Regions from separate parts of the Corynebacterium callunae DSM 20147 genome, predicted to be linked through region 2. Evidence: predicted binding sites of a transcription regulator. Region 2 holds the regulator's gene; the other holds the start of a gene.
The links. Region 2 encodes LexA, which represses DNA repair genes until DNA is damaged. Its sites were predicted from a motif close to CGAACANNTGTTCG; they were not measured.
Positions count from the first base shown of each region.

Region 1 (11,849 bases), 440 kb from region 2:
AACATTTCCACCCAATCCGCTTCCCATGCTGTGGAAGATATTCGCCGAGTTGTGCTGCCTCAGCTCCTCGAAACAGCACGGGCAATCTCCACCGACTTATCAGCTCTTTAAAACACACCTCGAAAGGTATTTTCATGTCCGAGAACCCACAAGACATCGTCATTTGCTCCCCACTACGCACCCCAGTTGGTGCTTATGGCGGATCCTTCACCAAGGTTCCAGTCCAGGAACTAGCTACCACCGTAATCAATGCCATCGTTGACGCCACCGGACTCACCGGCGACGACGTTGATGATCTGATCTTGGGCCAGGCTTCCCCTAATGGTGCAGCTCCAGCCTTGGGCCGTGTTGTTGCCCTCGATTCCAAGCTTGGCCAAAACGTTCCTGGCCTGCAGCTTGATCGTCGCTGTGGATCCGGCCTGCAGGCAATTGTTACTGCAGCAGCTCACGTTGCCACCGGCGCAGCTGACATCATCATCGCAGGTGGTGCTGAGTCCATGAGCCGCACTGAATTCACCGTTTCCGGTGATATCCGTTGGGGTGTTAAAGGTGGAGATATGCAGATGCGCGATCGTCTGGCCGAGGCTCGTGAGTCCGCCGGTGGAGTGAACCACCCAATTCCTGGCGGCATGATTGAAACCGCTGAGAACCTGCGCCGCGAATACGGCATTTCCCGTGAAGAGCAGGATGCACTTTCCGCAGCTTCCCAGCAGCGTTGGGGCAAAGCTGCTGATGCTGGGCTTTTCGACGCGGAGATCGTGCCAGTTACTGTTCCTGCCAAGCGTCGCGGCCAGGAGCCAACCATCGTGTCTCGTGATGAGCACGGTCGTCCAGATACCACCGTCGAAAAGCTTGCTGCACTGCGCCCAATTATGGGCCGCCAGGACGCAGAAGCCACCGTTACCGCAGGTAACGCTTCCGGCCAGAATGACGGCGCTGCTGCAGTGGTGGTTACCACCCGCGCCAAGGCTGCGGAAAAGGGCCTGACCCCAATGATGCGCCTGGTTAGCTGGTCTGTTGCTGCTGTTCCTCCAGAGACCATGGGTATTGGACCAGTGCCTGCCACCAAGAAGGCTTTGGAGCGTGCCGGACTTACCCTTGATGACATGGGTTCCATCGAGCTCAACGAAGCTTTTGCTGCGCAGGCACTGTCCGTGCTGCGCGAATGGGGAATCTCTTGGGAAGATGAGCGCCTGAACCCACTGGGCTCCGGCATTTCCATGGGTCACCCAGTCGGCGCTACCGGTGCTCGCATGGTTGTCACCTTGGCACACCGCATGCAGCGCGAAGATTCCCAGTACGGTCTGGCCACCATGTGCATCGGTGGCGGCCAGGGCTTGGCAGCAATCTTTGAAAAGGAGAACTAAAACATGGCGATTTTGCATAGCGTTTCCTATGGAACCGGTACTCCGCTCGTTTTTATTGGCTCCCTAGGTTCCACCACCGATATGTGGTTGCCACAGCTCGACGCACTGCACAAGGATTTCCGCGTTATCGCAGTTGACCACCGCGGACATGGCCTTTCCGAGGTCATCCACCAGACCCCTACGGTGGCAGATTTGGCCGAGGATGTGCTGGAGACCCTCGATTCTCTAGGCGTAGAGGAGTTTGGCGTTGTTGGTTTGTCCCTCGGCGGAGCGGTTGCACAGTACCTCGCTGCTACTTCCCCCCGGGTAACCAAGGCTGCATTTATTTGCACCGCTGCAAAGTTTGGTGAGCCCCAAGGCTGGTACGACCGGGCCGCTGCCACTCGCGAAAACGGCACCGCATCCCTCGCCGAAGCTGTTATCGAGCGTTGGTTCTCTCCAATTTGGTTGGAAAATAACCCAGCATCACGCGACCACTTTGAAGCAATGGTGGCTAGCACTCCTTCCGAGGGTTATGCACTGTGCTGCGAAGCACTCGCCACCTGGGATTTTAGCGATCGCCTCCAGGAGATCACCGTTCCGGTACTCACCATCGCCGGCGCTGATGATCCTTCTACCCCACCTGCAACCTTGCAGATTATTGCCGATGGTGTTGCTGGTGAATCCACCGCAAAGGTGCTTTCCCCGGCGGCGCACGTACCAACCATTGAGCAACCTGCCGAGGTCACTGCACTGCTAGCTGCACACTTCGCTTAATCTAAAGTGCATGCTTAGCACCAGTCTCCTGCCCCGCCGTCAGTTACTTTTGCGACGTCTTCTCGCTGAGTTCACCACTGATAAGCGGGGCAGGTTTTTGGTTGTTACCGGCCCACAGGGTGTCAACAAAGAGCATTTCATCCGTGAACTAGCTGCTGAGCTGGGCGAATTTGAAGTTATTCATGCCTTGCGCAGCACCCCAAAACTTCCTATCGTGGTGGCAGATGAAGTCCATTTGGCCAACCCTGAGGACCTAAAAACTGCCCTAGACCTGGTACATGGCCAAGGTCTTATGGTGTTGGCAACTGTGCCACACCGCATAGATGGCGCTACCGATGTGCTGGCATTACCACCATTAACAGTGGCCGAAACCGCCGCGCTCGCCCGCCAAATTGTCGGACATTGCACCCCGACCACCGCCCACCGTCTACATGACGCTGCGGGTGGGTTGCCCCAACTAATCAGGGAGCTTCTCGACGCACACCCCATCGATCATTGGTCCAGCGATCGCCCGAGTATCGCCATTCCAGAGCATTGGAAAACCTCGGTAAACATTAAGGATCCAGTGCTGCGTCAGGTTGCCTCGCATCCATTTTTTGAGGGTTGTCCTTTGGGAGATCTTGCTGCCGATGACTTAGTTGATGCTGGAACTTTAAGTTTTGAAGACGGCACCCTGAGATTTGTGCACCCCGCAGAACGCAGCTTGGTAAAAGCTTTTACGCCACCTTCCCAAAGCATCTCTAGGTCCGAATGGGAAACCACCCAAGCGGGCGTCGCAAAGCTTATTAGGGCTGGTGACCTCCCCCTTGCCCGGCTGCATGTAGCGGCACTTCCTCTTGAGGAAGCTCCGGAGGAGCGCGCCTATTTGGCGCTTTATGAGGGCCGCGATTTTGCGCATTCCCTCCCATCTTCCCCGCTGACGGCTTTTCATGGTTTAGCAAGTTGGAACCCAGCGGCTTTGCATGGGGTTAATCCCACTTTTGATATGTTTGTGCAGGCTTTGGAATCTGGCTCCTATAGCCCGGCGCCTTATCCTGAAGCGGTACGTGATCAGCAGATTCATGATCTGCTCAGTGGCTGGTTAGCGCTGGTTTATGATGATCCACTAACCGCCAAAAAGCTGCTCTCGCGGCGGCGTACTGGCGATTCTGAATTATTAAGTTTGTGGCAAACCGCCTTTTTGGCGCGTGCGCATTATGTGCTTGGTGAATTCCACGATGCTGCCGCGGTTGTGGAACGTGGCCTGGCAACAGGTGATCGTACTGGCGCCTCCCTCATGGAACCGGTGCATTTGTGGACCGGAGCCCAAGTAGCAGCGATGACCGGGCGCCAAGAATTAGCGCACCACTATCTCCAAAGGCTGACTGTGCCGGAGGATAGCTTTTTGATTCAGAAACTTTCCGCTGCGATGGGCAAATTAATTACTGCCTCGATGACCTCGGATACTCGTGCAGCAGCACTTGCTGGCGAAAGAATGGCAGCTATCGTTTACACCACCAATACCCAGCAGCCAGGATTTTGGCCGTGGGAAGATATGTATGCACTTTCGCTGATTCGTAATGGCCGTATTGATGCTGCAGCTGCCGTCATGGATGGCATTCCCGAATCCACTATTCCTTCTTTAAGAGCCCGTAATCTGGTTCCGCAGGCCAATATCCAAATCCAAAGAGGTGCCACGGCGCGCGGTGTAAAAATGCTCTCCGAGGCAGTTGATGCCATTACCTCGGTAAATATGCCAGCCTATGAAGCGCGCATTCTCTTTGAATATGGATTGGTGTTGCGCCGCATGGGGCGCCGCAGCCAAGCTTCTGAGATGTTTACCCGAGCTGAGGAAGTCTTTTTGGCCATGGGAGCTGTGAGTTTGGCAGCGCGTTGTGCCGGCGAAAAGAAGGTAGCAGGTGTGGGCCAGCGCCGTTCTGCGCAGGGCTTAACTCCGCAGGAAGAACAGATCACCGCCCTGGTTTTGGATGGCTGCTCCAATCAAGAAGTAGCCCGTGAGCTGTCCCTTTCGGCAAAAACCGTGGAATATCACCTGACCCGGGTATATAAGAAGTTCTCGGTATCTTCCCGTGCGGAGTTGCGCTCCCTCTTACTCAGCTAGCTCCTGCACGGCCTTATTGAGCAGCTTAAATCCGTGGTTGGAGTTAGGTACGCCCGCATAAACTGCGGTGTGCAAGATGACCTCGCCGATAGTCTCCTGGTCCACCCCGGCGCGCAATGCTGCCCGAATATGCATATCCAGTTCCCCATCATTTCCTACCGCAGTAAGAATGGCAATGGTCAGCAAACGGCGCTGAGTGTGATCCAATCCTGGCCGTTCCCAGATATCCCCCCAGGCAGTGCGTGTGATGAAGTCCTGAAACTTTTCCGTCACCTCAGTGGTATTTGCCACCGCCTTATCTACATGCGCATCACCCAAAACCGCACGCCGATTCTTCATTCCCGCTTCAAAACGATCCATTATTTCTCCCTCTCATAAATCACCAGCGCCCGCGCCGCCAGCTCGGCGGCGTGCCCGGTTTCCCCGCTTACGCGGCTGGCCATAACTTCAACGTTGACGATAATCCCATTAATGCTTTTCGATGCGCGACTGACCGCCGCGTGGGTTACTGCTGCGAGCTCGCGGGCAGTCGCCCACTCCGCATGCCAACTGCCAGTGCCTCTTTGCAAGCGACAATCCAAAGCATCAAATAGTGTGGCGACAAGACCCGGCGCGCGCCTGGCATAACCATCACAGGCAATTGCGGCTGCCGGATTCGCCTTATGAGGCATCGCAGAACTGCCGCCGGGTGACTGTTCCCGCAGCTCACCGACCTCTGATTGGGAGTAAAAAACGATATCTCCGGCAATTTTCCGCACTACTCCGGCGGCAGTGGCGAGGGCTGCTGCAATCTCCGTGATCGGAGTGCGATCGGAATGCCACACCCAACCGGGATCGCTGAGATTTAATTCGTGGGCAAGCTTGCTTTGGATGTCCCAGCCATGTGGGTACACCGCCGCCATATTTCCGCTCGCCCCACCATAAGACACTGGAAATTCCAGCAGCTTAAGTTTGCGCTTGGCATTAAGCACTGCCATGAGCCAGCCCGCGGTGATCGCACCAAAGGTAGTAGCCGTAGCGATTTGGCCTAGGGTTCTTCCCATAATGGGAGTTTCTGCATGATCTGAGGTGAGCTGCGCTAAATCCTGAGCGAGTTCTCCAAGGTTGGCGATGATCTCCATTGTGGCATCCCGCAGACACAACATAATTGCAGAATCAATAATGTCCTGGCTGGTAGCGCCGGGGTGGATCCCTTCTGGATTAATCGCTTTAAGATCTGCCACCAGCGGAATGAGCGGATTTCCACCTTCTGCTGCCCGGAGCGACAGGTCTGCCACGTCCAAGACATAGGATTTGATGGTTTCTGCAGCTGGAGATTCAGGCGCAGCGACGCGAGATAATGCAGCTTCAACGACCAGCAGATTTCCTAGAAACGCCTCGTCGGAAAGCATATCTAGGGTTTTTCCGCTGCCCGCCAGGTCAGAATAGAGTGAACGTGTCATAGGCCAAAGAAAGGGGTCTCGTTCGATTCTGCCTGTACCACGATATCAAAGCGGAAACCTGCATCCGTCTTCTTAGCGATAAGCAACTCTCGACGTTCTGCGGGCACTGCCTGAAGCACTGGATCATTACTTAGATCTGTGCCGGGCAAATAGGCGCGGGTATATAGACGCTCTAGGATTCCTCGTGCAAACAACCCAATCTTGAAATGCGGCGCTTCATCTTCAAAAGCCCCAGGCACTAAGGTGATAAAAGTTGCTTCGCCCGCAGGATTGGCCATTGCACGTCCCAAGCCACGGAAGCCCTCCACAGTTGCAGGCTTAATACGGTATGGATCTAGGTCAGAATTGTGCACTCCATCTGGCCCTGCCTGCCACAGCTCAAACATAGCGTCAGAGATTGGATCTCCGTTGCCATCGACGGCGGAAACTGTGAGCTCAATTGCTCCTTCAGTGCCCGGTTCGACTACATTTTCTGCGCCTTCAAGAGTTAGACCAATGTGCACATAAGGGCCAACGGTTTGAGATGGGGTGATTCCAAACTCTGCATCGTTTTGGTCCACGATGGTGGTTTGCGCGTAGCGGAACTCGCCGTTTTTTCCAGTATCAATCATGTTTTATCCCTTTACTCAAACGGAGTGGCGTTGCGGCCACGAAGGACAATGTCGAACTTATAACCAAGGGCAAAGTTCTCGCGGGTTTCGTCATAGTCAAAGGTGGCGATCATGCGTTCACGAGCACCAGCAGGAACTGCGTTATAAATAGGATCCTGGAAAAATAGTGGATCGTTTGGGAAATACATCTGAGTAACCAGTCGCTCAGTGAATTGGCGTCCATACAAAGAGAAGTGGATATGAGCTGGCCGCCAGGCATTGTGGTGGTTGCCCCATGGATAATTACCGGGCATCACAGTCCAAAAATGATAATGGCCGTCTTTGTCGGTGAGGGTACGAGCAACTCCGTTAAAATGCGGATCCAGCGGCGCCGGCCAGGAATCATTCTTGTGACGGTAGCGGCCTGCGGCGTTGGCTTGCCATGCCTCCACCAAGGTATGTGGAACAGGTTTGCCATCAAATCCCAGTACTCGGCCATGCACAAAAATACGCTGACCAATGGCCTCGCCACCATTGACGCGGGTCATGTCATTATCAATATCCCCTAAGTCACGGTCGCCAAATACTGGTCCTGTGGACTCGCCGAGGCGACTGGGGACCATGATGAGGTCGTTGCTTGGATTGCGCTTAATGGTGGTTCGGTACTCCGGGAAGTGCAAAGGAGCAAAGTCATCTCCGGTTGGGGCGAAGTGTGGAATCTCCATGAGAGGCCTTTCTACTGTAGTGATATGCATCTCAAAGTAGGTGTTAATGAGTGCTGTGACAACCTGTTCACATTGCGAACTAGTCAGCCCCTCCCAAGGATTACGCAACCAGCACAAACTAGAACACCCAGGGGTTAACCAGGGGTGTGCATAAGGGATTACTCTCCCTCCCTCTCCAATGAACTGCGCAGACGCTTCAAGCTAGCTTCCATACGATCAGCCAGAGTCTGACCCCACTTACCAGTTGGCATTTCTTGCGCCAACGGCCCACTAGGTTCAGTGACTACCGGCCGATTGCACGGTCCGATCCACGTCACCCAGCCCATGGCATCAATAGTCGCCTTAATCCTCTTGTCTGTTTTCATATTGTGGTGATGTGCACATAAACACTGGAGGTTCCACATCACCGTGAGCCCACCTTCCCCAAAGGGGATCACATGGTCAATCTGGCAATTCTGGGCCAATACCGTACACCCAGGATGTCGGCAGGTTCCATCCCTGACCATGACATAAAGTTTAAGCAAAGGACTTGGGGTATAGCCCTTTTCAACCCGGGTAGCAACATCATCCATTTCAATAGTGTGCGTTGCCATATCACCCAAAAGCGCAGACTCTTCCTGCGATAGAAATCCAGCACCCGGCAACCATGACACTCCCCCAACCAGTGGGGTAAAGAGATGTTCCACGATCTTTACTTCGGTCTTCCGATCCAGGAAATCCACCAAGGCATCAGCCAAATTACCACCTTTAACCCTTATCTTTTCCAAGACCTTTTGAAAGCGCTGACCAGTAACTGCATCAAAATCCCCACTAAAATATGTACGCCCCTCACTGTGGCGAAATACCAATGAACGGTCTTGCCCACTGAGCCCTTTCTTTTTGCCAGTAAAGGTGGGATCCAACTCTTTAATCCACCTGGTAATTAGCCCTGCCATCGCCGAAGCTTCCATTAGAATCTGCCCTGGAACTCGCGGACTCAGGCGCTCTGCGATACGTAGATCAAGCTCTGGCCACAGCTCCTCCTCCGCTTGTTTTACAGCTTGCATAATGCGTGCAAGGTAGGGAATGCGGATATGGAAATGAGTTTCCACCACCACCCGCAAAGCAGGAAGGCTTTTTAGAGCCCAAACTCCATCGATCGCCTGAGCGATAAAGCGTTTTGATTCTCCGGTAACGGACTTAAGTTCCATCATCAAGGAACTAGCATCCACTGATGGATCATCAATTAGAAGACACCAGCGCTGGATTTCCATTTGCGCTAGTTGGAAGTTAATTTTGCTTTCTGAACAGCTTGGATCTTGGTGTGAAAAGTACGCCATTCTTGACGCCCCCTAAGTTCAATTCCCCAGATTGATTACTATCACTAATCCTACTTCCCTATCGCTACACAAACAAGAGTTCTAACAAACAAATGTTCTAATTTTAAGCAAAATGAAAACCGCATCCCTCAGGCAGGGGAATGCGGTTTAGTTGAAGAATCTAGCCCTTAAGGTAGTACTCCAACGCATTTGGATGCTTTGCTAGCGCAGTAATTTTTACATTCATGTACTTAAACATGGGGAAACCGCTCAAGATAGCGTGCAATTCATCATGATCATCAACATCAAAGATGGAGTAGTTGGCATATTCCCCAACAACTCGCCAGATAGCCTTCATGATTCCACGAGACTGCAGGTCTGCAGAATAAGCCTTTTCCTTAACCTGGAAATCGGCCATAACCTCGGGATCCATGGAGTCCGGGAAAACTACGTCCATACGTGCCAAAAACAGCATTTAAACCTCCTTAAAATTACTTGCGGGTATAGAAGTTAACCTTATCCAGGTCAATATCGACGCCTAGGCCTGGACCTTGTGGGATTGCAACTTGACCATCTTTGTACTCAAACTCTTGAACCACATAGGTGTCCTTGAGTAGCTGCGGCCCAAAAAGCTCGGTGCCATAGGAAATAGCCTTAGTTGCAGCAGCAAATTGCAAAGACGCAGCAGTACCAATTGGGCCTTCAAGACTAGTTGCACCATGGCAAGCAAGGCCACCTGCTTCAGCAATGGCAGCGATTTTCTTAGATTCCAGAAGTCCACCATGCTTAGTGGTCTTCAGTGCAATAACGTCAGCTGCCTGAGCTTTTACCACTGCCAATGCTTCAGCTGGGGTCCATACGGACTCATCAGCCATCACAGAAACGTTGGTGCGGCGGGTGATCTCACGCAGAGTCTCAAGGTCATCGGCAGGGGTAGGCTGCTCAAAAAGTTCAACGCCAGCCTCAGCCAGGATTGGCAGGTACTGCAATGCGGTACGACGATCCCAACGTGCGTTGATATCAATACGAATGGACACCTTATCGCCCACCTCGCGGGTCAATTCTGCAACTCGGCGAGTATCTTCAGCCGGATCGCCGGCACCCATCTTGAGCTTGAAAGACTTGTTGCCAAATTCTTCAATGCGCTCCTCGATTTCCGCAACGGCAACGTCCAAAGGCAGAACGCCCAGCGCCCAGGTCACGTCAACCTTGTCGCGCACAGTGCCACCAAGCAGGTCCCGAACTGGAATATCAAGGGTGCGCGCCCAGGCATCGTGCATTGCGACGTCGACCGCTGCCTTTGCGTAACGGCCGCGCGCGACTACGCGCTCCAGGTCCGCCATGATCCCTGCAAGCTCAGAGACCCTACGACCCTGTAGCACTGGGGCGAGGTAGCCGTCGACAAGCGCTTTCATGGTTTCTACCGACTCGCCGCCCCACCACGGACCACCCGGGACAACGCCTTCGCCATAGCCAATAATGCCGTTTTCTAGGTGCACGGAGACGAGCAGAATGTGCTGCTCGGTGGAGACAGTGGTGGCAAAGCCGTGCGGGCGAATGAGGGGAACGTCAAGAATTCGGGATTCTACTTTTACAATTTTTAGACCAGACATAGATTCTTTCCTTTACGTATGAAAAGTCCCGTCACCATTAAGGTGAACGGGACTCTAGTTTATCGGGCAGAAATCAACGGAAGATTAGTCTTCCTTGTCCAGCACGAATGGGTAGGTGACGTGGTTGCCGTCTTCAGCTACGGACGGGTTCAGGATGAGCTCTGGCTTAACAGCGGTTGCAACGTCGTTCTCCACGTACTCGCCACCGTCGAAGTAAAGCTGGGTGGTGATGGTGCGGTAGCCAGGTTGGGAAACGCGCAGGTGGAGGTGAGCTGGACGCCATGGGTGTCCACCGTAGGATTCGATGAACCAGCCGGTTGGGCCGTCGTGAGGAATCTTGTAAGGAGCAGGCTGCAGGGTCTTGATGTTGTAGCGACCCTCTTCGTCGGTGACGATGGTGCCACGGAGGTTCCACTCAGGAAGACCTGGTGCGAACTGAGAGTAGAAACCATCCTCATCTGCGTGCCAGAGTTCGATCTCAGCGCCGCCGAGGCCGTTGCCCTCGAGGTCAGTAACCTGGCCCTCAAAGAAGAGTGGGGTGCAAGCCTTGTCCTTGTCACGCATTGGCATTTCGCCGTTCCAAGGAAGCTTAGGGGAGTTCTGTACGTAGTAAGGGCCTTCGATGGAACCCTTGGTGCCGGTGTAATCGTGGCGGTTGTAGTTGATCTCTTCGATCTCGTGCTCAACGAAAACATCGAGCCATAGTGGCCACTCGCCGTATTCTCCGACGTCGATCATCCACTGCTTGAGGACGTTGTACTCCTCGTAGGTGACCTCGTGCTTGTGAGCTACCTCAGCGATTGCGGCAAGCAGATCGGTGAAAATCGCATTTGCACGCTCCTTGGAGGTGTCGGAAGAAACGCGATTCGCCTTGAACTTGTCAGTGGCCTTGTTGCCCGAGTCCTGGGCGGTTGGATCGATGTTCTGCTCGACAGAGGTCATGCCATACTCCTAAATACAGAGGGTAATTAAAGGGGGTGGAGATACGTTCAACCCTCGCTAGTGGGGGTGATTTCGAAGCCAGTTTCCAAAAGACCTTCAACGAAGTTTTTCATTGTGATCCGATCAACTGGATAACAACACTGTGGCCTGATTCATGCGATCCGTCAATACCCCTAAAAAGTCATTTAAGCGGTTTTTGATGACATTTTTGTGCAAATTGAACATAAAAATCCTGGTCATTCCACATTTCGAACCCAAAAATACCACCTTGCGAACACAACCCCCCGAACAAACCCTAGAAATTCCCCTAATGTGATTCAGCTCATTCCTCAGGCATTGTTGGTGTTACGCCACCAGAGGGGTTCATTCAATCCCTCAAAAGTCACTTAGCGCTCTAGAGCCAGAACCAAACATGACAGCCGGTTGGCACTCCCTATTCAAAGACAGACCACGGAGGTTTCCAATGTCCACACCAATCGAGAACCTTGATAACGTTCAACAAGTTTTGGACCATGCACTCGAGGACCGCCCAGAAGAGGGTATTGTCCGTGTTAACCGCAACATCTTCACCGACCCAGAGATCTTCGAGCTGGAGATGCGCCACATCTTTGAAGGCAACTGGATTTACCTGGCTCACGAGTCCCAGATCCCTAATCCAGGCGACTACTTCACCACCTATATCGGACGTCAGCCAATCGTTATCACCCGTTCCAAGGACGGCACCCTAAACTGCCTAATCAACGCTTGCTCCCACCGTGGCGCAATGCTTTGCCGTCGCAAGACTGACAACCGCACCACCTTGACCTGCCCATTCCACGGCTGGACCTTCAGCAACGACGGTGCACTTATCAAGGTTAAGGATGAGAAGGAAGGCGCCTACCCAGAGAACTTCCGCCAGGAAGGCTCTCACGATCTGCGTCGCGTCCCTAAGTTCGAGTCCTACCGTGGCTTCCTCTTCGGTTCCCTCAACCCTGACGTTGTTTCCCTCGAGGAGCACCTCGGCGACACCCGCACC
Region 1 is NC_020506.1:2,170,999-2,182,847, forward strand. Features, by position in the region: gene H924_RS10155 (IclR family transcriptional regulator domain-containing protein) at 1-111, shown strand, start outside; gene H924_RS10160 (acetyl-CoA C-acetyltransferase) at 135-1,367, shown strand; gene pcaD (3-oxoadipate enol-lactonase) at 1,371-2,123, shown strand; gene H924_RS10170 (helix-turn-helix domain-containing protein) at 2,134-4,224, shown strand; gene pcaC (4-carboxymuconolactone decarboxylase) at 4,213-4,584, opposite strand; gene pcaB (3-carboxy-cis,cis-muconate cycloisomerase) at 4,584-5,666, opposite strand; gene pcaG (protocatechuate 3,4-dioxygenase subunit alpha) at 5,663-6,277, opposite strand; gene pcaH (protocatechuate 3,4-dioxygenase subunit beta) at 6,289-6,981, opposite strand; gene H924_RS10195 (HNH endonuclease signature motif containing protein) at 7,140-8,300, opposite strand; gene catC (muconolactone Delta-isomerase) at 8,461-8,754, opposite strand; gene H924_RS10205 (muconate/chloromuconate family cycloisomerase) at 8,771-9,892, opposite strand; gene catA (catechol 1,2-dioxygenase) at 9,977-10,834, opposite strand; gene benA (benzoate 1,2-dioxygenase large subunit) at 11,298-11,849, shown strand, end outside.
Region 1: the regulator LexA is predicted to act here: its motif matches at 8,386-8,399, upstream of H924_RS10195 (HNH endonuclease signature motif containing protein).

Region 2 (11,849 bases):
ATGGTATTGCTATCCGCTTGTACTCCGAAGAGGACTTCGCCTCCCGTCCAGAATTTACTGACCCCGAAATTCTGCGCACCAACCTCGCGAGCGTCATTTTGCGCATGGCCTCCTTGCGCCTGGGCGATATTAATAAATTCCCCTTTGTGCAGCCTCCTGAGCAGCGCTCCATTCGCGATGGCGTGCTGTTACTTCATGAACTTGGCGCTCTGGCAGAAGAATCCTCTGAAGACGGCTCTCCTCGCTTAACTCCTATTGGCCGTGATCTAGCACTTATACCTGTTGATCCGCGTATGGCTCGCATGTTGGTGGAGGCCAATAAACTTGGATCCCTCTACCCTGTCATGGTCATTGTTGCAGCCATGACTATTCAAGATGTGCGCGAAAGGCCTCTGGAATTCCAAGCTCAAGCCGATCAAGCCCATGCTCGTTTCAAGGACACCAACTCTGATTTCCTTGGCTTCCTGAAGCTGTGGGAATACATTTCTGACCAGCGCGAACAAAGTAGTGGCAACGCTTTTAGAAAGCAGATGAAAAAAGAGTTCCTACACTACATGCGAATTCGCGAGTGGTGGGATCTGGTGCGTCAGTTGGAACAAGTTGGCCAGCAGCTCGGCTGGGCTAAAAAAGAAAATGTAGCCAATGATGCCGCACCTGAGGTTATCCACCAGTCATTGCTTTCTGGTCTGCTTTCCCAAATCGGCGCGCGTGATGGTGAAAGCCGCGAGTTCTCCGGTGCACGTGGCACCAAGTTTATGGTTTTCCCTGGCTCCGCTCTTGCCAAGAAGCCACCTCAGTTTGTCATGGCCGGACAATTGGTCGAGACGTCTCGTCTTTGGGCTCGCGATGTAGCCAAGATTGAGGCCGAATGGGTAGAAAAACTTGCTGGCTCCCTGCTGAAATATCAATACTCCGAGCCTTATTGGTCCTCTAAACGAGGTGCTGCGATGGTGCACCGCAAGTCAACGCTTTATGGCGTCACCATCATCGCCGACAAGGTGGTTCCCTACCATACCGTTGATCCAGTAGCCGCCCGTGATCTCTTCATCCGCCATGCGCTGATTGAAGGCGATTGGACTACTCACCACCGCTTCTTCCATGAAAATGCCGAGAAGCTAGAAAAAATTGGTGAGCTTGAAGCTAAGGCACGCCGCCGCGACATCGTTGTTGATGAAGACGCCCTCTTTGCTTTCTACGACTCCAAGCTGCCAGACAACGCCACCACCTCCCGGAACTTTGACTCTTGGTGGAAGAAGACTTCTAGGCAGCAACCGGATCTCCTCGACTTTGATCCCGAGAAACTCATGAATGAGGAAGCCAGTGCCATTAGTGAGGAGGCCTTCCCAGATAAGTGGCACAAGGGGAATCTCGTCTTTGATCTCACCTACCACTTTGAACCTGGCCACCGTGATGACGGCGTGACGGTCCTTGTCCCCATTCCTGTTCTTGGTGGTTTGGACGCCCAAGGCTTCGACTGGCTGGTTCCAGGTGTGCGCCTTGACTTGGTCACAGAGCTGATTCGCACCCTGCCTAAAGCTTTGCGACGCACAGTGGTACCTGCCCCCGAGTTTGCCCAGCGTGCACTGGCTCTTTTGCACCCATATGGTTCACCGCTAACTTCTCAACTAGCCGATGCTTTGCGCTCTTTGGGCGGAACTGGGATTAACTCTTCTGATTTTAATCCCTCCAAACTTCCCGACCATCTGCGCATTACCTATGCTGCAGTGGATAGGCACGGCAAGATCGTTGACCGCGATAAAGACTTGGACAAGCTAAAGCAACGTCGAGCAAATCAGATCAAAGCCTCTGTATCCAGCGTCGCTAAAGCCTCAGAACAAGATGAGACTAAGGAATGGACCGCTCAAACCCTAGGCACCATTGATGAGACCATCGAAACCGTCGTCGATGGTCAAAAGGTTTCTGCTTATCCAGCGCTTGTTGTCTCCCCTACAGGAGTCTCAGTAAAGGTACTTCCGACTAAGGCCGCAGCTGATGCCTCGATGATCACGGCAACCTTGACTCTTTTGATGCGCGAGATTGAGGTTTCTGCAAAGCAAATGGTCAAGGGCCTGCCGCTGCAGCAAAAGGTAGCGGTTGATAACTATCCTCATGGTGGCTCAGAAGGTTTAGTTGGTGATGCCCGTATCGCTGCCATTAGAGACTTGATGATTGCCAATGGAGGTGCGGTTCGCTCCCCTGAGGAATTCCAGGTGCTTTTGGAAAAGGTGAAGCCGGCAACACCAGCTGCTGTACGACGCACCGTAGTAGATCTCGCCCCTGCGTTGGTGCACTATGCAACGCTGAAATCTGAGCTTTCCAATTGGACTGGCGCAGCAATTGAAGATATGAAGTCTCAGCTGAAGTTCCTCCTACCTAAGCAGGCTATTAGCATTCACGGCATTAGCCGATTGCGCCATTTACCTCGATATCTCCATGCCATGGAAATTCGAATGGAGGAGATGAGCCAAAATCCCGATCGTGATGCAGACCGTCAAGATGAGGTTAATGGTGTCGAGGAATACCTTGAGTCTCGTCTAAATAAGCTGCCGAGCCAAAGACGCAACACTCGCGAGGTAAAGGATATTTTGTGGCAAATCCAAGAGCTGAGAGTAAGTCTTTTTGCTCAGCGTTTGGGAACCCCGCAGCCTGTTTCTCCACAGCGGATTAGAAAAGCCGTGGACAAACTGCGCTAAGTCTCCTCCCACATCAAAAACCTCGATTGGCACCTAATAAAAGGTGCCAATCGAGGTTTTTCTAGTTTTAGAACTTGATTTCTCTAATATTGGTTATTCCCGACCACGGCGTCGCATTAGCCTGATCTCTTTTTCAAAGTCATCTGCGCTCTCAAATGATTTATACACTGAAGCAAAGCGAAGGTATGCAACTTCATCAAGTTCGCGCAGCGGATCAAGAATGGCTAAACCGATTTCATTGGCTCGGATTTGGGAGCTGCCACTACTTCGGACAGTCTCCTCTACTTGTTGAGCCAACCGTTTCAGCGCGTCGTCGGAGACATCTCGGCCTTGGCATGCCCTACGCACACCGGTGATAACTTTTTCACGGCTAAAAGCTTCTGTCAGCCCATTTCTCTTCACTACCAGCAGAATTGCCTTCTCGACGGTAGTGAATCGACCGCCACATTCATTACATTCTCGCCGGCGCCTAATGGCACTTCCACCATCAATTACTCGGGAGTCAATTACTTTTGAGTGGTCATGCTGACAAAAGGGACAGTACACGTGCAGACTCCTTTAATTTGCAATGCTTTTACAACACTGCGTTCAAAAATTTGCTCATGTCAGTCTATGCCAGTAATCCCCGGATCAAACTAATCTCGGAGAGATACACCCACCATTTGAGTCTCAGGAAAGGTAGGAGTGATCTCTTCCTCGCCAGACTGCGACCACAACAAGCAAACAAAGACAACCATTCCAAATACCGCGCCACCAGCCCATTGCTTTAGTAGTTCTTTAATCGAACGTCCGTCGGGATAGTTCTTCAAATCTTGAGCACTTTCCGAGCTGGAATTTATTTCTATCCGTGGCCGATAAATCGGTGGATGATGTCGCTTTATTTGATCACTTTCCAGGCTCTGAGGTTTACCCTTATTCGAACTGTCAAGCGTTCGAACATTAACTGATCGAGCAACCTCAACACCTGGAACCTCAGCCATCCAAACAGCTGCTGAAGGTACCACCATTCCACGCACCTTTACTGGATCATTATGCATGTCAACCACGGGATTACTCATTTCAAATCACCTTTCACTTTAAACTGCCCACATCATAAGACTTACCTACGACATCTTCGAACAAAGTTACCGTTCACATGTTCGAGCAAGTTTCTATGTTCGATTTATATCACCCAGTTCGAACATTGTCCATACTTCTTCAAAAAATCTCGAACACTCGTACCATTCCCGCTGGAAAACATGTATGGTTAGGAATTGAGATTGTTTACAAAAGTTCGAATAGCTATTGAGCTGCAAGCAGATTTTTAGATCCGCAGGTACCAGCAGTGATCTAAAAGGGCTTTGACGGCTTTTAAGACCTAGAAATTTAGAGACTTTGATGAGAGGAACACCCCATGGCCGCTGAAAAGAAAAGTGGAATTAGAGGAAGTCGTGGCAGCCGCACTGCCAAAACCCTTCCTAATGGCAGGCCCGATCCAGCCAGCTTGTCCGATAGGCAACGTCGCATTCTAGAAGTCATTCGAGACGCGGTTGTTCTGCGCGGCTACCCGCCAAGCATCCGAGAGATCGGAGATGCTGCTGGACTACAGTCCACTTCCTCCGTGGCTTATCAGCTCAAAGAACTTGAGAAGAAGGGTTTCCTCCGTAGAGATCCCAATAAGCCTCGCGCAGTGGATGTTCGCCATTTGCCGGAAACTGAGTCTCGCACCCCTAAAGCGGATTCGAAGGCGAAGGCAGCGGCTGAGACTCCAGCGGGCTCCCCTACCGAATTTGCCGCCCAAGCATCATTTATCCCAGTTGTTGGAAAGATTGCAGCGGGTAGCCCAATCCTGGCTGAGCAAAATATTGAAGAGTACTACCCACTTCCCGCAGACATTGTCGGCGATGGTGAGCTCTTTATGCTCCAGGTTGTTGGAGAATCCATGCGTGATGCTGGCATTCTTGATGGAGACTGGGTTGTCGTGCGCTCTCAGCCTGTTGCGGAACAAGGGGAATTTGTCGCAGCAATGCTCGACGGCGAGGCAACTGTGAAAGAGTTCCATAAGGATTCCACGGGAATCTGGCTTCTTCCACATAATGATTCCTTTGCCCCAATCCCCGGAGAAGATGCTGAGATTATGGGCAAGGTCGTCTCAGTCATGCGAAAGCTTTAGCCCGCAGTCTATAAATTTTTAGGTCATTTTTAAGCCCCGACTTTTGGAGTGTTTCACGCAAACACTCTGAGTCGGGGCTTTTTTCTACCTCTTTTGGGGGTAAAGTCCGATTTTCCCTAATGGGATCACTAATAGTGGTTTTACCTGTGGGTTTTCCACTCCAATTTGTGAGATTTACTAAAATTGCTGCCCACTTTTGTGAATTTCAAGATTTTTGATCGCCACACACAAAAGAAAAAAGCCTATTCGGACGTTATTCAATGAAATACTAGGAGTATAGGTCGGACATACTCAATAGATTGTCTTTTTGCTTTAAGGGAGTGACATGTACGCAGAGGAGCGTCGCCGCCAGATTGCCTCATTAACGGCGGTAGAGGGACGGGTAAATGTCACAGAGTTAGCAGGACGTTTTAACGTCACTGCAGAAACCATTCGACGAGATCTCGCAGTTCTAGATAGAGAAGGCATCGTGCACCGCGTGCACGGTGGCGCAGTAGCAACACAGTCTTTCCAAACCACCGAGCTAAGCTTGGACACTCGTTTCCGTTCAGCTTCATCTGCCAAATACTCCATTGCCAAGGCAGCCATGCAATTCTTGCCAACTTCTCACGGTGGGTTATTCCTAGATGCTGGCACCACCGTAACTGCGCTGGCAGATCTTATCGCAGACCACCCAAATTCCAAACAATGGTCTATCGTGACAAACTGCCTACCAATTGCGCTTAATTTGGCGAATGCTGGCCTCGATGATGTACAGCTCCTCGGTGGCAGTGTGCGTGCCATTACCCAGGCAGTGGTCGGCGATATCGCACTCCGCACCTTGGCACTAATGCGCGCTGATGTGGTGTTTATTGGTACAAATGCTTTAACCCTTGATCATGGGCTTTCCACCGCTGATTCACAAGAAGCGGCAATGAAGTCCGCGATGATCACTAATGCTCACAAGGTGGTGGTCTTGTGTGACTCCACCAAGATGGGCACTGACTACCTGGTAAGTTTTGGCTCCATTGATGATATTGATGTCATCGTCACGGACTCCGGTGCGCCTACAAGTTTTGTGGACCAGTTGCGCGAACGCGGCATAGAGGTTGTGATTGCAAAGTGATCCTAACTGTTACAGTCAGTCCCTATTTGCTCAGCACCAATGAAGTCAGCGGTGACATCAACATAGGTGAGGCAAATCCCATCACTCAAGTCTCTACCGTTGCTGGCGGTTTCGGCACTGGTGTAGCCGCCACGCTGTTTTATGGCGGTGTAGAAACCTTCACGGTATTCCCCGCTCCAGAAATTTCACACTATCTGCGCCTGGTTACCTTGGCAGGTCTCCCCCATGAGATCATTCCCGTTCCAGGTCCCATCCCGATGCATCTGACCATGAGAGATTCCACCGGCCATGAAACTCGCTTTAAGCATTCACCTATGCCTTTGGATATTTCACAACTAGCTATTCTGCGCGATCTAGTGGTGCGTCGAGCTGAAGATGCTACTTGGGTTCTCTTAGGCGGTAATCTGCCCGCTATCGCTCCAGCAGCTTGGTATGTGGACGTGGTACGTTCCTTGCGCCTATATCACCCAGATGTCAAAGTTGCGATCGCTGCCACTGGTGCTGCTTTGCGTGCGGTAGTGCGCCAGCTGGCAGCCACTGCGCCGGACACTTTGATTATTCCCTCTGAAGAACTTGAACTCAGCGGTGGCCATACTCCAGGCAGCTTGCGCGATCCGTGGGCTCATGGCGATCATGCCCCACTTCTTAATGCCGCCAAGTCCTTGGTTAAGAAGGGTATTAGGCAGGTCATAATCACCAACAAGCGCACCGAGGCAATCTTGGTCTCCGAAGATGAAGCACTGCTATGCACTTATACTCAGGCTTCCGGAAAACAAGGTGTCAATTGGCGGGAATCTTTCACGGCGGGTTTCTTGTCTTCCAATTTGGAAGTTGATGATTCGGCAGTAAATCTTGCTCGCGCGGTGGCTTATGCCAATGCTGAAGGCAGTGAGTGGGATAACTTCATTCCCACCCCAGACCGCTTGCAACCACAATTTGTGGAGATCCGTGCTCTGACTTAGCACAAAAACACAACAAAAAGTGGCTCGAAGTTCAACAGAACTTCGAGCCACTTTCACATGTGGGCCTTAACTCCTAAGTGTTAAGGCTCCAGGTCTTACTTATTTGCTGCTTCGATTACTGCGCGGACAGCGGCACGAGCTTCGGTTGCGCCTTCTGCATCCAAAGCTGCCTCGGCAGCCTTCTTACAGGTCTCCAAGTCAACTTCAGCCAGCTGAGCGCCGACTGCAGCAAGTGCAGTTGAAGCGGCTGACAGGGAGTTAACTCCCAGGCCGGTCAAAACAGTTGCCAACAGTGGATCAGCGGCTGCTTCGCCACAAACACCAACTGGGGTGTCAAAGCGCTGACCCTCATCACAGGTGTGCTTGATCAAACGCAGAACCGCTGGCTGCCAAGGATCAGTCAGGTATGCCAATTCTGGGGACATGCGGTCTGCAGCCATGGTGTACTGGGTGAGGTCATTGGTACCGATGGATACGAAGTCCAGGTGTGGCATGATCTTATCGGCCATGAGGGAAGCTGCTGGAACTTCGATCATTGCGCCGGCAATAAGTCCGCGCTCGCGACACATATCAGCAAACCACTTGGCTTCATAAGCGGTGGCCACCATTGGTGCCATAACCCAGGTTGGAGCTTCGTCGCCACGGCCAAGACCTGCAACAGCCTTGGCAATTGCATCAAGCTGACGGGTGAGCAATTCAACATTGCCGCGGGCAATACGCAGACCACGCACGCCCAAAGCAGGGTTCATTTCATCTGCCATAGAAGCAAATGGAACTGGCTTATCGGAACCGGCATCCAAGGATCGAACCACGATCTTGGATTCTGGGAATGCTGCCAGCACCTGGGAGTAAACCTCTGCCTGCTCTTCTACAGAAGGCTCTTCAGTGGCAGAAAGGAAGCACAATTCGGTACGGAAGAGGCCAATGCCTTCAGCTTCAGTTTCTGCTGCCTGACGTGCGGTGTTGCCATCTTGGACGTTGGCAAGCAACTGCACACGGTGACCGTCCTTAGTTTGGGCTGGGCCCTTCCACTCGGCGATACGAGCAGCCTGCTCCATAGACTCAGCAACCAACTGGGTTGCCTCAGCTTCGTCCGCGTTACGGGTGATAGTGCCGAGGCTGCCGTCGATAAGCACCTTTTCGCCGGACTTGATGTCCTTGATCTTGGGGCCGGTGGCGACAATACAAGGAACGTTTAGCTGGCGCGCGATGATGGCGGTGTGGCTGGTTGGGCCACCGAGCTCAGTAACCAAGCCTACGAAGAGCTCGGTATCAAGCGCTGCGGTATCTGCTGGGGAAAGGTCATCAGCAAAGAGCACAACCTGGCCAGAAACATCAGGCAAGCCTGGCTCTTCTTCGCCGCGGAGCTCTGCGATAACGCGGTCACGGATATCGCGCAGGTCGGTGGTGCGCTCTGCAATGAGGCCACCAGCAGCTTCAAACATGGAGATGAACTTGGTGGTTGCTGCAACTACGGCGTATTCCGCAGGGTGTCCACCCTTCACGCCCTTAATAACAGCTTTGCGCCAACCACGGTCATTAACCATGCCTGCAGTCGCCTTGAGGACCTCAGCAGCTGGGCCCTCAGCATGTGCTGAGCGCTCCAACAGGCGGGCAGAAACGGTTCCTGCTGCCTGATCAAATCTTTCGAGCTCAGCATCGCGCTTTTCTTCCGAAACTACTTCGCCTGCGGAGGGAAGTTCGGGGCGCGGAGTGATCCACACTGCGCTTGCATAACGAACTCCACCAACAACGCCAGTACCCTTCAGTACGGTGTCCTGAATCACATCGGCCACTATAGCCACCTTATCCTCACAGTCTGAGACTTGTTTCCCTCAAGATCACCACAAAATCAACAGTTGTGCAACTAATCAAACATAATCATATTGACAAACAAACACATATCAACATAGCGTGTTGTTATGAGGGCACAATATTTCTAAGGATGAGATGCTGCTCACATTTGAAGTTTTCGCAGTTTAACTTGGTTTTTGGGAGTTATTTTTGCGATAACACCATTCTAGTGACGCGAGACACATTGTGCGAAAAATGCCTTAAAAAGGGCTATTTTTCCGCAAGGATCTCAAACTTTTTCACCACAACTGAAAATTTAGAAATCGGAAATAAACCAACATTTTCCTGTTCCTCTTGTCACAACTAATGTCACAACGTTCCGTCGTTGTGCACCTGTTTAAGCCAAAGGAGCCAAGATGACTCAAACTGAGCGTCAACACAATATCTTGGCTTTGCTATTGCCCACTGGTCGCGTTGGCGTTGCAGAATTAGCGCAACACTTTGATGTCACTTCGGAGACAATCAGGCGAGACCTGCGGATAATGGAGTCCCACGGCTTAGTTCAGCGTGTGCATGGCGGGGCTATAACCCCAGAACCCGATGGAACTTCATCGTCAACACTTAAGCCGTTGAAAGTTCCAGGCCTACCACCTGATCCGACCTTGTTGCATTTGGTGGAAAAGGCAGCCCAACTAATTGATCCTCAGGTACGCAGTATTTTCCTCGACGCAGGGATAGCGTGTACCGCATTAGCCACTGTGCTGGGAGATCCTCCCGAAAATGCACGGTGGACGGTAGTCACCAACTCCCCCGGCGCGGTGATTGCACTTTCGGATTCCGGCGCTACAACCGCTGCGATTCTCGGAGGATATGTCCACGGGGAAAGCCAATCAGTTATTGGTCCGGAGGCCGTAAAAATGGTTTCTCAGCTGCGCGCCGACATCGCCTTTGTCAACGCAGATTGCTTTGATTCCAGAGCCGGACTTAGCACCGATTATCCAGAAACTATTCCGATCAAAAAAGCAATGATCGCAAATTCACGCTTCACGGTGGCAGTTCATTCAGCATCTGCACAACAACCACGCTGGCATCATGGATTTGCTTCACCCGCTGATTTTGATGTTTTAGTGACAGATTCAGACGATATCCACGCATTACCCAATCAAGATTTCCAGGTGATTAACCCTTGATCATTACATTCACCCCCAACCCGAGTATTGATTCCACGCTCAGCTTGGGCGAGCAGCTTAATAGAGGTGCTGTCCAGCGCCTCACCTCGGTTACCTCAGTAGCCGGCGGTAAGGGCATTAACGTGGCCCATGCTGTGCAGCTGGCTGGACTTGAAACCCTTGCCATCTTCCCAGCTGGCAAGTTGGATCCCTTCATTGCGCTCGTGCGCGATATCGGACTACCTGTCGCATCGGTCGGCATTGCTTCCAATGTGCGTACCAATACCACCATCACCGAGCCTGATGGCACCACCACCAAGCTCAATGGCCCCGGTGCTCCACTGAGTGAAGCAAAGCTTAAAAGCTTGGAAAAGATGCTTGTCGACGCGCTGACGCCCGAGGTTGTTTGGGTTGTGCTGGCGGGCTCCCTGCCCCCAGGGGCACCAAAAGACTGGTATTCACAGCTTACTGCGCTAATCCATGAGGCTCGTCCTGATGTGCGCGTGGCAGTGGACACCTCCGATCAGCCGTTGATGGAAATCGGGAAGAATCTAGAAAGGCCAGGTGCTGCCCCAAACCTCATTAAACCCAATGGTCTCGAGCTTGGACAATTAGCTCAAACCGATGGTGAAGAACTTGAAGCTTTGGCGCTTCAAGGTGATTACTCCGCCATCATCTCTGCTGCTGAAGTTCTGGTAAACCGCGGAATCGAACAGGTTCTTGTCACCCTCGGTGCCGCTGGAGCTGTCTTGGTAAGCGCAGCGGGTGCGTGGGTTTCCTCCACGCCAAAGATTGAAGTTGTTTCCACCGTTGGTGCTGGCGACTGTGCTCTTGCAGGTTTTGTGATGGCACACACCAAGGGCGCAACGATTGAAGATGCACTTCTGCAAGCAGTTTCTTATGGTTCCGCCGCCGCGGCTCTGCCCGGCACCACAATCCCACGTCCTGACCACGTCACCGCAGCTGGTGCAGAGGTCACCCAGGTTAAGAATTCGAAAGAGTCATCATGAGTAGCGTTATCAATACCTCTCTTGTCAGGTTGGATGTCGATCTCGGCAGCTCCACCACTGATGTCATCAACGGCCTAGCTGCCGTCGTCCATGCTGCAGGTCGCGCCACCTCTGCTGAAGCACTTGCAGAAAACGCCCTTGAGCGTGAAGCAAAGTCCGGCACTGGTGTTCCCGGCAAAGTAGCAATCCCCCATTGCCGCAGTGAGGCTGTATCCGAGCCAACCTTGGCCTTTGCTCGCTTGACCCGTCCCGTTGACTTCAACGGACCAGACGGCGATGCAGACATCGTTTTCCTCATTGCAGCACCAGCAGGTGGCGGCAAAGAGCACCTAAAGATCTTGTCCAAGCTAGCGCGTTCTTTGGTTAAGAAGGACTTCATTCAGGCTCTGCACGAGGCTAAGACTGAAGAAGAAATCGTCAACGTGGTGGACGCAGTTCTCAACCCAGCACCTAAGGATCCAGTTGCTGCCGCTCCTGCGGCTGCAACCCCGGCGACGTCGTCAAGCGTTACTCGTATCGTGGCCATTACCGCCTGCCCTACCGGTATCGCGCACACCTATATGGCTGCAGATTCCCTGACGCAGACCGCAGAGGGCCGCGATGATGTGGAACTTGTTGTGGAGACTCAGGGCTCTTCTGCCGTGACTCCAATGGATCCTAAGATCATTGCAGCTGCCGATGCTGTTATCTTTGCTACCGACGTCGGAGTGAAGGATCGCGAGCGTTTTGCGGGCATTCCAGTTATCGAATCTGGCGTCAAGCGCGCAATCAATGAGCCTGCCAAGATGATTGACGAGGCCATTGCAGCGTCTAAGAACCCTAATGCCCGCAAGGTTGCAGGTTCTGGACAAGCTGTCGCTGCTGAAGAAGTTGGCGAAAAGCTCGGCTGGGGCAAGCGCATCCAGCAAGCTGTCATGACCGGCGTTTCCTACATGGTGCCTTTTGTGGCTGCCGGTGGTCTACT
Region 2 is NC_020506.1:1,729,486-1,741,334, forward strand. Features, by position in the region: gene hrpA (ATP-dependent RNA helicase HrpA) at 1-2,693, shown strand, start outside; gene nrdR (transcriptional regulator NrdR) at 2,787-3,239, opposite strand; gene H924_RS08195 (hypothetical protein) at 3,329-3,751, opposite strand; gene lexA (transcriptional repressor LexA) at 4,087-4,845, shown strand; gene H924_RS08205 (DeoR/GlpR family DNA-binding transcription regulator) at 5,171-5,950, shown strand; gene H924_RS08210 (carbohydrate kinase family protein) at 5,947-6,912, shown strand; gene ptsP (phosphoenolpyruvate--protein phosphotransferase) at 7,008-8,708, opposite strand; gene H924_RS08220 (DeoR/GlpR family DNA-binding transcription regulator) at 9,123-9,896, shown strand; gene H924_RS08225 (1-phosphofructokinase) at 9,893-10,885, shown strand; gene H924_RS08230 (PTS fructose transporter subunit IIABC) at 10,882-11,849, shown strand, end outside.